2 linked regions of the Spartinivicinus marinus genome follow. The protein of the gene in region 1 interacts with the protein of each later gene in a pairwise test. Links are inferred from orthologs where the notes say so. Each region holds a gene or a part of one and is shown in the gene's direction. Other genes may lie near its edges.

What was found.
Region 2: the proteins of ftsH (region 1) and hflC interact in binary tests that used the Escherichia coli proteins (3 or more experiments, as listed by UniProt). The link is inferred for Spartinivicinus marinus from one-to-one orthologs.

Annotation. Positions count from the first base shown.
Region 1 is NZ_JAPJZK010000001.1:3,802,571-3,810,724, forward strand. What follows is about bases 2,479-5,400. They hold ftsH (ATP-dependent zinc metalloprotease FtsH), read left to right. Parts: upstream 2,479-2,930; coding sequence 2,931-4,871; downstream 4,872-5,400. Other genes in these bases: rlmE (23S rRNA (uridine(2552)-2'-O)-methyltransferase RlmE), read left to right, coding at 2,479-2,667; folP (dihydropteroate synthase), read left to right, coding at 4,939-5,400. In the rest of the region: carB (carbamoyl-phosphate synthase large subunit), read left to right, coding at 1-962; transcription elongation factor GreA, read left to right, coding at 955-1,431; ribosome assembly RNA-binding protein YhbY, read right to left, coding at 1,480-1,785; more of rlmE, read left to right, coding at 2,047-2,478; more of folP, read left to right, coding at 5,401-5,775; glmM (phosphoglucosamine mutase), read left to right, coding at 5,817-7,160; tpiA (triose-phosphate isomerase), read left to right, coding at 7,268-8,014; preprotein translocase subunit SecG, read left to right, coding at 8,015-8,154. UniProt on the Escherichia coli protein: Acts as a processive, ATP-dependent zinc metallopeptidase for both cytoplasmic and membrane proteins. Plays a role in the quality control of integral membrane proteins.
Region 2 is NZ_JAPJZK010000001.1:3,427,572-3,432,206, forward strand. The notes cover bases 1,071-4,070. They hold hflC (protease modulator HflC), read left to right. Parts: upstream 1,071-2,033; coding sequence 2,034-3,107; downstream 3,108-4,070. Other genes in these bases: hflK (FtsH protease activity modulator HflK), read left to right, coding at 1,071-2,037; OQE68_RS15460 (DUF2065 domain-containing protein), read left to right, coding at 3,259-3,453; OQE68_RS15465 (ATP phosphoribosyltransferase regulatory subunit), read left to right, coding at 3,602-4,070. In the rest of the region: ribosome rescue GTPase HflX, read left to right, coding at 1-669; more of hflK, read left to right, coding at 856-1,070; more of OQE68_RS15465, read left to right, coding at 4,071-4,635.

The DNA of each region.
Region 1 (8,154 bases):
TGAACCGTGCCATTGAGGTTGATATTGATGCGGTTTGTGATGGTAAAGCTGTGGTGATTGGCGCCATTATGCAACATATCGAGCAAGCGGGCGTACACTCTGGTGATTCTGCCTGCTCTCTACCTCCCTACAGTCTCAGCAAAGATTTTCAGGATCAGATTCGCGAGCAAGTGAAGCGAATGGCGCTTGAGCTGGGCGTAGTTGGGTTAATGAATGTGCAACTGGCAATTCAGGATGACGAAATTTATGTCATTGAAGTCAACCCAAGGGCTTCACGAACGGTACCATTTGTTTCAAAATGCATAGGCCGCTCGTTAGCGAAAGTGGCAGCACTGGTAATGGCTGGCAAGTCGCTAGCAGAAGTTGGTTTTACTGAGGAAATAATCCCCCCTTATTTCTGTGTGAAAGAGTCGGTTTTTCCATTTAATAAGTTTCCAGGTGTGGACCCGATTTTAGGGCCTGAAATGAAATCAACAGGTGAAGTGATGGGGGTGGGGGATAGCTTTGCAGAAGCTTTTGCTAAAGGACATCTGGCTGCTCATGCTATGCTGCCAACAGAAGGCAAAGTTATTATCAGTGTTAGAGATGAAGACAAGCCACGAGCGGTTGGTGTGGCAAAGGCACTTATTGCTCAAGGCTTTAGTATTTACGCAACTGCTGGTACAGCAAAAGCTTTAGAGTCAGCTGGCCTGGTAATTCAGCGAGTGAATAAAGTGACTGAAGGCCGTCCGCACTTAGTTGACATGATTAAAAATGACGAAATTTCGCTAGTGATCAATACTACCGAGGGGCGCCAAGCTATTGCTGACTCTTATATGATTAGGCGATCAGCGTTACAGCATAAAGTGCCTTACTCTACTACATTAGCAGGAGCTGAGGCTGTTGCTCAGGCAATTCAATTTGGCCCTGAGCGAACAGTTCGTCGGCTACAGGATTTGCACAAAGGTATTATGAATGAATAGGGTTCCAATGACTGTCCAGGGTGAACGTGCCCTAAGGGATGAGTTAGAACGACTAAAAGGGGTTGAGCGCCCAAGAATTATTCAAGCAATTGCCGATGCTCGAGAGCATGGTGATCTTAAGGAAAATGCTGAGTACCATGCAGCTAGGGAGCAGCAAAGCTTCACTGAAGGACGGATCAATGAAATAGAAGCGAAATTATCAAGCGCTCAGGTAATTGATGTCACCAAAATTGCTAAAACGGGTAAAGTGTTTTTTGGTACTACAGTTGCGCTGATTAATTTAGACTCAGATGAAGAAATGGAATACCAGATAGTGGGTGAAGATGAGGCGGATATTAAAAGTAATAAAGTATCCGTGAGTTCTCCTATTGCTCGAGCCTTAATTGGTAAAGAAGAAGGGGATGTTGTTCTGGTTAAGACGCCTGCTGGTGACACTGAGTATGAGGTTGCAGAAGTTAAGCACCTATAAACTATTCTGTTGATAAATAAAAAAGCCCCTTTGAGCAGGGGTTTTTTTTTAGCTGCGTAATAAGTTTGATAATGCTGGATTCGGCTCTTTGGCTGGTTTGTAAATGAGTGCAATATTGCCGATGGTTTGAACCAGTTCAGCACCGACTTCTTTACAAAGCTCACCAATAAATGCTTTTTTTGCTTCTCTATCTCCCACTGCAAACTTAACTTTGATTAGTTCGTGATCAGCTAGGGCTCGAGTGGTTTCTTCTAAAACCCCTGCTGACAGCCCATTACTAGCAATGGTAACCACTGGTTTGAGATTGTGGCCGATGGTGCGAAAGCGCTTCTTTTGTGCAGCGGTTAAAGCCATGTAAATGATTCCGTAAAACTTAAGTGATTTCTCATGATAAACTAGAGGAGCATACTGTAATTAAGAAGCATACACCATCAAATAAGGTCGCGGATAATACAAGAACTGTTAGGTTGTTGCATAGTGGCTCAAGTGAAATAGTGAGTAAGAGTAAACCAAAAATTTTGAAGCATGGTAGTTTGGCTGTTAAAGGCTCTCCTATTGCTTTTATAATGCTACCACTTATTTATCAATATAATTTTTTAATGAGAATTGTAGGTTATGGGGCGGTCAAAAAGCAGTAATCGTTGGCTACAAGAACATTTTTCTGATCAGTTTGTAAAGCAGTCACAAAAAGATGGCTACCGCTCCCGAGCCAGCTATAAGTTGCTGGAAATTCAGCAAAAAGATTGCTTACTCAAGCCTGGCATGACAGTGGTTGATTTGGGGGCGGCCCCTGGCGGTTGGACTCAAGTGGCTGCGCAGTTGATCGGGGATAAAGGCAAAGTTGTCGCTTCTGATATTTTGCCAATGGACCCTATTGCTGATGTTAGCTTTGTTCAAGGTGACTTTACTGAGGAGGCCGTTTTAAAAGAAATTTTGGCTTCAATTGGTGCTGATAGAGTAGACCTTGTAATTTCTGATATGGCCCCCAATATGAGTGGTATGAAGGCCGTTGATCAGCCTAAAGCTATGTATTTGGCTGAACTAGCACTGGACTTGTCCTTGCAAGTGCTGAAACCGAAGGGGTGTTTTTTAACGAAAGTATTCCAAGGTGAAGGATTTGATCAATATTTTAAGGCGATGCGAGAGGTTTTTGCTTCAGTGGTAACTCGAAAACCACAAGCATCAAGATCGCGTTCACGTGAAGTTTATCTGCTTGGAAAGGGGTTTAAAGGTTAATCAGCTTCGGTAATAGAGTTAATAGCGCTAAACTATAGATGAGAAACTGTTTCAAGTAATGGATCTGTAGTAAGGTATAGCACCATAAACTTTGGCTAGTGCTATTGTTTAGCATGCTCGTGGAACGATTGTAAAATACTGTGCAGCTTTAAAGAAACGTTAAGTAAGTATACAGCCAACTTCTTTATCTTAGCCGCATAATTACAAACAGACCGAGTGACTGTTAGGCTTGTTCGCTCGAAGAGGGTAGCCCGTTGAATGATATGGCAAAGAATTTAGTTTTATGGCTAATAATCGCGTTGGTATTGCTGACAGTATTTAAAAACTTCGGCAACATGCAGTCATCAACCAAAGAGCTGACCTATACACAGTTTGTCAATTTGGTAGAAAATAAACAGGTTAGTAAGGTCGTTATTGATGGTTTTACAGTAACGGGTATATTGAACGGTAGTGAACGTTTTGAGACTAACCTTCCTCCCACTATTCAAGATAACAAGTTAATGGATGATTTGTTGTCTAATCAGGTTGAAGTAGTAGCCAAACCATTAGAAAAGCAAAGTATTTGGACTCAGCTGCTAGTTGCTAGCTTCCCAATTTTAGTCATCATTGCTGTATTCATGTTTTTCATGCGTCAGATGCAAGGTGGTTCGGGAGGTCGTGGTGGCCCAATGAGTTTTGGTAAAAGCAAGGCCCGCTTGCTTGGTGAAGATCAGATTAAAACTACCTTTGCTGATGTAGCTGGTGTTGATGAAGCCAAAGATGATGTTCAAGAACTGGTAGAGTTCTTGCGTGATCCAGGTAAGTTCAAGCGCTTAGGTGGTCGTATACCTCGTGGCGTATTAATGGTTGGCTCACCAGGTACTGGTAAAACACTCTTGGCTAAAGCTATTGCAGGTGAAGCAAAAGTACCATTCTTTACTATTTCTGGCTCTGACTTTGTCGAAATGTTTGTTGGTGTCGGTGCTTCGCGGGTTCGGGATATGTTTGACCAGGCTAAGAAGCAATCACCCTGTATTATCTTTATTGATGAAATTGATGCAGTTGGTCGTCATCGTGGTGCTGGTCTTGGTGGTGGTCACGATGAGAGAGAGCAAACCCTTAACCAATTGCTGGTGGAAATGGATGGCTTTGAAGGTAATGAAGGTGTGATTGTCATTGCCGCAACAAACCGTCCAGATGTGCTTGATCCCGCGCTATTAAGGCCCGGTCGTTTTGATCGCCAAGTAGTTGTGCCGTTGCCAGATATTCGTGGTCGTGAGCAAATTTTGAAGGTGCATATGCGGAAAGTACCTTTAGCAGATGATGTTAATCCATCGATTATTGCTCGTGGTACTCCTGGATTTTCCGGAGCTGACTTGGCCAACCTGGTTAATGAAGCGGCTTTATTTGCTGCAAGAGCAAACAATCGCACTGTTTCAATGAAAGAATTTGAACTGGCTAAAGATAAAATTATGATGGGTGCTGAGCGCAAGTCCATGGTGATGAGCGAGAAAGAAAAGCTAAATACTGCTTATCATGAAGCTGGTCACGCGATTGTTGGGCGCTTGGTACCTGAGCATGACCCTGTTTATAAAGTGACTATTATTCCAAGAGGTAGAGCGTTGGGCGTTACCATGTTCTTGCCTGAGGAAGATCGTTACAGTCAAAGTAAGCAAGCACTAACTAGTCAGATATGTAGCTTATTTGGTGGGCGAATTGCTGAAGAGATGACGCTTGGTGCAAACGGTGTTACTACCGGTGCATCCAATGATATCCAGCGTGCAACTCAAATTGCTCGCAACATGGTCGCAAAGTGGGGCTTGTCTGAGAAGCTGGGTCCTTTGATGTATGATGAAGATGAAGGCGAAGTCTTTTTGGGGCGTAGCCAGGGAGGCTCACGCTTGAATGTATCGCCTCAAACTGCACGTATTATTGATGAAGAAGTGCGCTCTTTGATTGATGAGTGCTATGCGACAGCAGAAAAAATCCTAAAGGAAAACAGAGATAAACTGGATTTAATGGCTGAAGCATTGATGCAGTATGAGACTATTGATACTCAGCAAATTGATGACATCATGGCTGGCAAAAAACCTCGCCCCCCAGCCGGCTGGCATGATGGAGATTCATCGGGAGGAGGTGCTGTGACTGATCTTGATAAAAAGCCTCAAGATAAAGAAACAAAAGCACCAGACCCTTCTATAGGTGGACCCGCTGGCGAGCATTAATGCTCGCCTTTGCTTTTTACTTTGAGCCCTCCTTTCTAAGTAACAAATAAACTTCTGAAATCACACCATGACTCAGCTATTAGCTTGTGGTAATCGCTTTCTTGATTTGAGCCACCCTCATGTAATGGGGGTTCTCAATGTAACACCAGACTCCTTTTATGATGGAGGTTCCTATAAATACCTGGATCAGGCCTTGGCTCAAGCTGAGAAAATGGTAAAAGAGGGGGCTAGCATCATTGATGTTGGAGGGGAATCAACTCGACCTGGTGCAAAGCCAGTTAGTGTTGCTGAAGAGTTGGATCGAGTTATTCCTGTTGTCGAGAAAATTACCCAGCAGCTTGATGTGGTTGTGTCAGTAGATACAAGTACCCCAGTCGTAATTACTGAAGCAGAGAATAAAGGGGCTGGTTTGATAAATGATGTGAGGGCTTTGCAGTGTGATGGCGCTTTACAGGCTGCAGCTAATACCAGTCTGCCAATTTGCTTGATGCACATGCAGGGTGAGCCAGGCAGTATGCAGGAAAATCCCTACTACTCCTCTGTGGTTGATGATGTAAAACAGTTTTTGCTTACTCGGATCAAAGCTTGTGAGGCAATTGGAATTAGTCGGTCACGATTAATTCTTGATCCGGGTTTTGGCTTTGGAAAAACTGTAGAGCATAACTTTAATTTGGCGAAGCATTTAGCAGACTTGAAAAAACTTGAGTTACCAATATTGATTGGAGTGTCAAGAAAATCCATGATTGGCGCTATTTTGAATAAAGACGTGGATGATCGACTGTATGGTACGCTGGCAGTTAATCTTTGGTGCTACTTGCAAGGTGGTAGTATTTTTAGAGTGCATGATGTAGCTGCGAGTGTAGATTGCTTGAAATTAGTCCAGGCTATTCAAGGGGCAAATTAGTATAGGAATTCTTATTTTAACTGTTATTTGTGGCTGCAAAGATGAAAAAAAAATACTTTGGAACTGATGGTATTCGAGGCCAGGTTGGACAATACCCCATTACTCCAGACTTTATGTTAAAGCTGGGCTGGGCTGCAGGGAAAGTATTTGCCCAAGAGGGTAGAGGCAAAATTTTGATTGGTAAGGATACGCGTATTTCTGGCTATATGTTTGAGGCTGCTTTGGAGGCAGGACTATCAGCCGCTGGTGTTGATGTCAGTTTGCTAGGGCCGATGCCAACGCCTGCCATTGCTTATTTAACCAGAACCTTTAATGCGCATGCTGGTATTGTTATTAGTGCATCCCACAATCCATACCAAGATAATGGTATTAAGTTTTTTTCCGCTACTGGGACAAAACTAGGCGATCATGTCGAGCTGGCCATTGAAGCAATGCTGGAGCAAGAGGTTAAATGTGTTGACTCTGGTATGCTGGGAAAGGCGACTCGAATTAATGATGCTGCAGGGCGTTATATTGAGTATTGCAAAGGCACGGTAGCAGGTAATCTTGATCTTAGTGGGTTGAAAATTGTTGTTGATGCCGCTAATGGAGCTACCTATCATGTTGGGCCTGCCGTTTTTGGAGAGTTGGGGGCTGAAGTTGTCTCGATAGGAGTAGAGCCAAATGGTATCAATATTAATAAGGGAGTTGGTTCTACCCATTTAACTGCTTTGCAGCAAAAAGTAATAGAAGAAAAAGCTGATCTAGGTATTGCTTTTGATGGCGATGGTGATCGGGTGATGATGGTTGATCATCAGGGGCAAGCTGTAGATGGTGATGAGCTGTTATTTATTATTGCCAGTAGTCAGGCTCACCAACAAGTACTGCATGGAGGAGTAGTTGGTACCTTGATGACGAATCTTGGTATGGAACTAGCCTTGTCAGAAATGAATATACCTTTTGCTAGAGCAAAAGTGGGCGATCGCTATGTCAATGAAATGCTGCTTGCAAAGGGTTGGTATTTAGGTGGAGAGTCTTCTGGCCACATTATATGTCGAGATGTAGCAACAACTGGTGATGGTATTGTTTCTGCTTTGCAGGTTTTAAAAGCATTACAATCAAGGCAGTTATCGTTGTTTGAAGTAAAGCAGCAGATGTGTAAATTCCCTCAGAAAATGGTTAATGTTAAACTGACAAATAAAGTAGATATTGCCAAAAATACTCAGATTCAAGCTGCTGTAAGCGAGGTAGAAGCTGAGCTGTCAGGAAAGGGAAGAGTTTTGTTAAGGCCTTCTGGTACGGAGCCTGTTATTCGGGTAATGGTTGAAGGTGAGGACGAGCTAAAAGTTAATATGTTAGTTAGTCAGCTTGCGGACGCAGTTAAAGAAGCAGTTGTACTTGAGTAGAAAATCTACTACCTGGCCTAAGCTATAAAGTACTGATAATAACTTTGTTTATTGTCTGCGAATGAATCATGGGGTAACATTCCTGCCCCAAAAACAGTGTAGGTATCATGCGAACACCAATTGTAATTGCTAATTGGAAGATGAATGGCGGCTTAGCTGCTAATGCTAACTTGGTTAGTGGGCTTAAAAAGCAGCTGGTTGGGCAGCAAGCAACAACTATTGTAATTTGTCCGCCTGCACCTTATTTAGCACAAGTTGAACAGTTAATTGAAAGTAGCAATATTCAATTGGGTGCGCAAAATGCTTCAGAGTATTCTGTGGGTGCTTACACAGGCGAAGTTTCACTTAAAATGTTGCAGGAATTTGGAGTGCAATATGTCATTATTGGGCACTCTGAAAGAAGGGTAATATTTAAAGAAACAGACCAGCAAGTGGCTGAAAAGTGTAAGGCAGTTGTAGCTGGTGGGTTGGTGCCAGTTATCTGTATTGGTGAGTCACTGGAAGAGCGGCAGCAAGGTAACGCTCAAATTGTGATAAAAAAACAACTGCAAGCATTGAGCTTAGAAGAATTAAGAGGCTCCTTCATTATTGCTTATGAGCCAATTTGGGCAATAGGGACTGGAGAAACAGCCTCACCAGAACAAGCTCAAGAAATGCATGAGTTTATTCGGTTTCAGCTTAGAGAGCTGCTCGCTGAACGGGCTGATAGTGTTAAAGTGTTGTATGGTGGTAGTGTAAAGTCGGATAATGCTGGGCAGCTTTTTGCGATGCCTGACATTGATGGTGGTTTAGTTGGTGGTGCCTCATTGCAGGCTGAAGAGTTTTTTGCGATTTGTCGAGCTGCAGGTAATTAAATGGAGACATTAATTTTAATTGGTCATGTATTGGCTGCGCTAGCCTTGATTGGCTTAATCCTATTACAACAAGGTAAGGGGGCAGAGGCTGGTGCGTCATTTGGTGGCGGAGCATCGCAAACCATTTTTGGTAGTCAGGG
Region 2 (4,635 bases), 380 kb from region 1 along the record:
GGTAAATCAACGCTATTTAATTATTTAACGGCAGCTGATGTCTATGCTGCTGATCAGTTATTTGCCACATTGGACCCAACCCTAAGAAGAATAAAAGTACCAGATTTAGGTCCAGTTGTTTTGGCTGATACTGTGGGCTTTATTCGGCATTTGCCGCATAAGCTGGTAGAGGCTTTTAGGGCAACTCTTGAAGAAACGGTAATGGCTGATCTGTTGGTTCATGTCGTTGATATCAGTGACCCAAACTATCAAGACAATATTGAGCAAGTGGAAGCCGTCCTAAAAGAAATTGGTGCCAATGAGTTGCCTAGTCTTCAGGTATACAACAAGATAGACCAATTGTCTGATGTACAGCCACGAGTCGATTATAATGAACAGGGAGTGCCCACCCGGGTTTGGTTGTCTGCTCAACAAGGTAATGGCACTGAGTTATTAGTTAAGGCCATTGCTGAGCATATGGGGGATCAATTAATTCAGCAAACCATTACTTTAACCCCTCAGCAAAGTCGGTTAAGAGCACAGTTTTATGAGTTGGGAGTGGTGCAGTCTGAGTCAATAGATGCAGCTGGCAATACGCTGGTAAAAATCAGAATGCCAAAGCAGGACTACGATAGGTTGTTAGGTCGTTCTGGGTTAAAACCAGAGGCTTTATTGTCAGTAACCCATTAATAAGGGTACGGGTTGAAGGCAGCAACTGTCGCTCTTACAATGCACAGTCGTAGATTTATCCGAATTAACTAGTATCATAGCCATAACAACAACTTTGTTAAGGAGCACCTTCTAATATAGCGAATGTGTTATTGGGAAGTGCACCTATCAGCTTACTAATCCAACACTGGTGTAATGGAGAAGTTTATGGCCTGGAATGAACCGGGTGGTAACGGAAATGATAAAGATCCCTGGGGCAACGGGGGGAATCGTGGCAATAATAACCAAGGTCCTCCTGATCTGGATGAAGCTTTCCGTAAATTAAATGAAAAAATTGGCAGCCTGTTCGGTGGCAAAGGTGGTGGCCAAGGCGGCAGATCATCTGGCTCTGCTGCGGGTGGTATTTTCCCAATCGCTTTTGTTTTGCTTGCCGTCTTATATTTTTGGAGTGCTGCATTTACTGTGGATGAAAAGGAGCAAGTAGTTGTCTTGCGGTTTGGTGAGTATAAAGAAACCGTAGGGCCAGGCTTGCACTTTTACTTCCCTCCAATTGACTCGAAATTTCAGGAAAATGTAACTGAGCTGCGAACTTACAATGTAAGGCAGAAGATGTTGACTGAAGATGAAAATATCGTCGAAGTCTCTTTGTCGGTTCAATACAATGTTTCCAACCTGAAAAACTATGTGCTGGAAATTGCTGATCCAATCAGTACGCTGGAACAGGCAACTCAAAGTGCCTTACGTCATGTGGTAGGTACTTCAAAAATGCACTCAGTATTAACAGAAGGCCGTAGTATTATTTCTGCTGAAGTGGCTGAAAGACTTCAGGCTTATGTTAATGACTATAAATCGGGCCTTTACATTAGCAAAATCAACGTAGAAAGCACTCAGCCACCAAGAGAAGTGCAAGCTGCTTTTGATGATGTGATTCGTGCTAGGGAAGACCGTGAGCGGGTGCAAAATAAGGCAATTGCTTACCGTAATGCGATTCTTCCTCAGGCAAAAGGTAAAAGTAAGCGGATAACAGAAGAGGCTCAGGCCTATAAAGCTGAAATAACGGCGAAGGCTAATGGTGAAACTTCTCGCTTTAAGCAGGTGCTAGTTGAGTATAAAAAAGCACCAGAAATTACCCGTAGTCGAATGTATATAGAAACGATTCAAGATGTACTAGGTGAAACCAATAAAGTGATTGTTGATGTGGAAGGTGGTAATAACCTGATGTATTTACCGCTAGACAAACTCATGGGAGCTAACCCAACGGCACCTACCTCTCTAACTGGTCAGCCTGTTCTTACTCAGCAAGAGATGGATGCAATAGCTGATAAAGTAGCTGGACAACTACGTAAGCGTACTTCTTCAAATCGAACTGGTGGGAGGGTTGCAAGATGACAGGTAAAAGCTTAGCAACCATTATTATTGCCTTAGCTATTGTTATTGTTGGCTGGGAATCAGCTTATATTGTCAGCGAGCGTGAGCGGGCAGTGGTGCTACGGTTTGGTCAGGTTAAAAACCCTGATGTGCCAGCAGGCCTCCACTTTAAAGCGCCATTTATTGACAAGGTGAAACTCTTTGATGGCCGGTTACTAACGTTAGATGCAGCTCAAGAACGCTTTTTTACTCAGGAAAAAAAGGCGCTAGTTGTTGACTCTTTTGTAAAGTGGCGAATAGCTGATGTACAGCGTTTTTATACAGCAACATCAGGCAACATTATTCAAGCCAATCGGCTACTGTCACAGCTAATTGAATCAGGCTTGCGTAACTTGATTGCCCAGTGTGAGCTAAAAGAAGTTGTGTCAGGTAAGTCTAACATTAAGAAACGTTCTCGCTTTAAGTGTGCGCAGGAAACGCTGGTGCTAGATGATAGTGCAGTTCAGCTTGCTGCTGGTGTTGAAATAGCAAAAACGGCTGTACAGAAAGCAGCAGCTAAAGCTGCAGCAAGTGCCGCAGAAGAAGAGCCTGAAGACCTGCGTGACAAGCTGATTTTCAGCATTAAAAAAAGCTTGAATGAACAAGTGCAAATTAAAGAAAAGTATGGCATTGAAATTGTGGATGTGCGCTTTAAGCGAATTGATTTGCCAGAACAGGTGAGTGATTCAGTCTATGAAAGGATGATTACTGAGCGGGAAAAAGAGGCTCAGGAAATTCGTTCATTTGGTAAGCAAAAAGCAGAAGAAATTCGTGCTGAAGCGGATCGTGAGCGTCGTGAACTGTTAGCGAAAGCCTATCAGATTGCTGAACAATTACGAGGTGAAGGTGACCAGGAAGCAGCGGCTGTTTATGCAGAAGCTTATGGCAGTGACCAAGAGTTTTATAACTTTTACCGTAGTTTACAAGCTTACCGTCAGGCCTTTAAGCAGCAAGGCGATATTATGGTGTTAAAGCCTGAAAGTGATTTCTTTAAATATTTGAAAACACCTCATGCAATAACAAATACTTCTAGTGCAGAAAATAATCAATAAACATGGTAGAAGTGCTATTGGCAGAATAGTTGGTTATTTGATCAGCTGCTTGTAATGAGCTGGTTGAAATCGCTTCAATTCTGCTAATAAATCATGTTAGTATCATCCAAACCGGGTTATCACCCGGTTTTTTTATTGCCTAAGGGAAAGCATGAATTTTTGGCACGAGTTATTAGTTGCATTTTGCCTCATGTTGGTCATTGAAGGGATTATTCCTTTTTTGTACCCCAGTCGGTGGCGTGACTTAGTGGCAAAACTAGCAACCTTTGATGACCGCCAATTACGGCTAGCTGGTTTGGTAAGCATGCTAGCTGGGACTGGCTTGTTATATTTAATTAATTCGTAATTTGACCAGTAAAGCCCAAAATATTCTTGCTGGTGTAGACTATAAGTGTGCACTTCTTAAGCTAAATAAATTGAGAGCTTTTTTGATTTAAAGAAGCTGACGTTAAAAAGCCAACAGAGACACTATCCATAAAAAGGCCGGATATAACATGACAATTGCAGATCGTTGGTTATTGCCGGACGGTATAGATGAGGTGTTACCGCCTGCAGCAATGCAAATTGAACAGCTAAGGCGAAAACTTCTCGACCTTTACCATTGCTGGGGTTATGACCTGGTTATTCCTCCTCATCTTGAGTATCTAGAGTCCCTCCAAGCAGGAGCGGGCCATGATCTTGATTTACAAACCTTTAAAATAATTGATCAACTAACTGGGCGGTTATTAGGGTTACGTGCTGATACTACGCCTTCTGTAGCAAGAATGGATGCACATACCTTAAAACGAGAAGGTCCGGTTAGACTGTGTTATGCAGGCAGTGTTTTTCATACCAAGCCTTGTTCGTTGGCTGCTTCTCGTAGCCCAATTCAGGTGGGAGCAGAGTTATATGGCCATTCTGGTATAGCCAGTGATGTTGAGGTCATTAGCTTAATGTTGGAAACACTGAATAGCTTAACTATTCAAAATGTTTATTTGGATATGGGCCATGTGGGGATTTTTCGTGGCTTAGTGGCTCAAGCCCAATTATCTGAAGAGCGTCAGCAAGAATTGTTTGATATTTTGCAGCGTAAAGATGCTACGGAGCTAGCGGACTTTGTAGCTAATTATGTTGATGATGTTGATGTAGCCAATATGTTGTTGGCTCTACCTGAGTTATCAGGTGATTTTGATACATTGAAACAGGCAAGAACTGTTTTATCAAATGCCAATGAAAATGTGCACAATGCTATTCGCACGCTTGAACAAGTGGGTTTAGCTGTTCGTCAGTTTAGTTCGTCGCTAACGATTTACTTCGACCTGTGTGAGTTAAGAGGTTATAACTACCATACAGGTATTTTATTTGCGGCTTATGTACCAGGCCAAGGACAAGCAGTTGCCCAGGGTGGCCGTTATGATGGTATTGGTAAAGTATTTGGTCGCTCTCGTCCAGCAACAGGATTTAGTTCTGACTTAAAAGTATTGCTTGATTTAATAGCACCTTCAGAGCCTGCTGATAATGCGATTTGGGCGCCTATTGATGTGCCGTT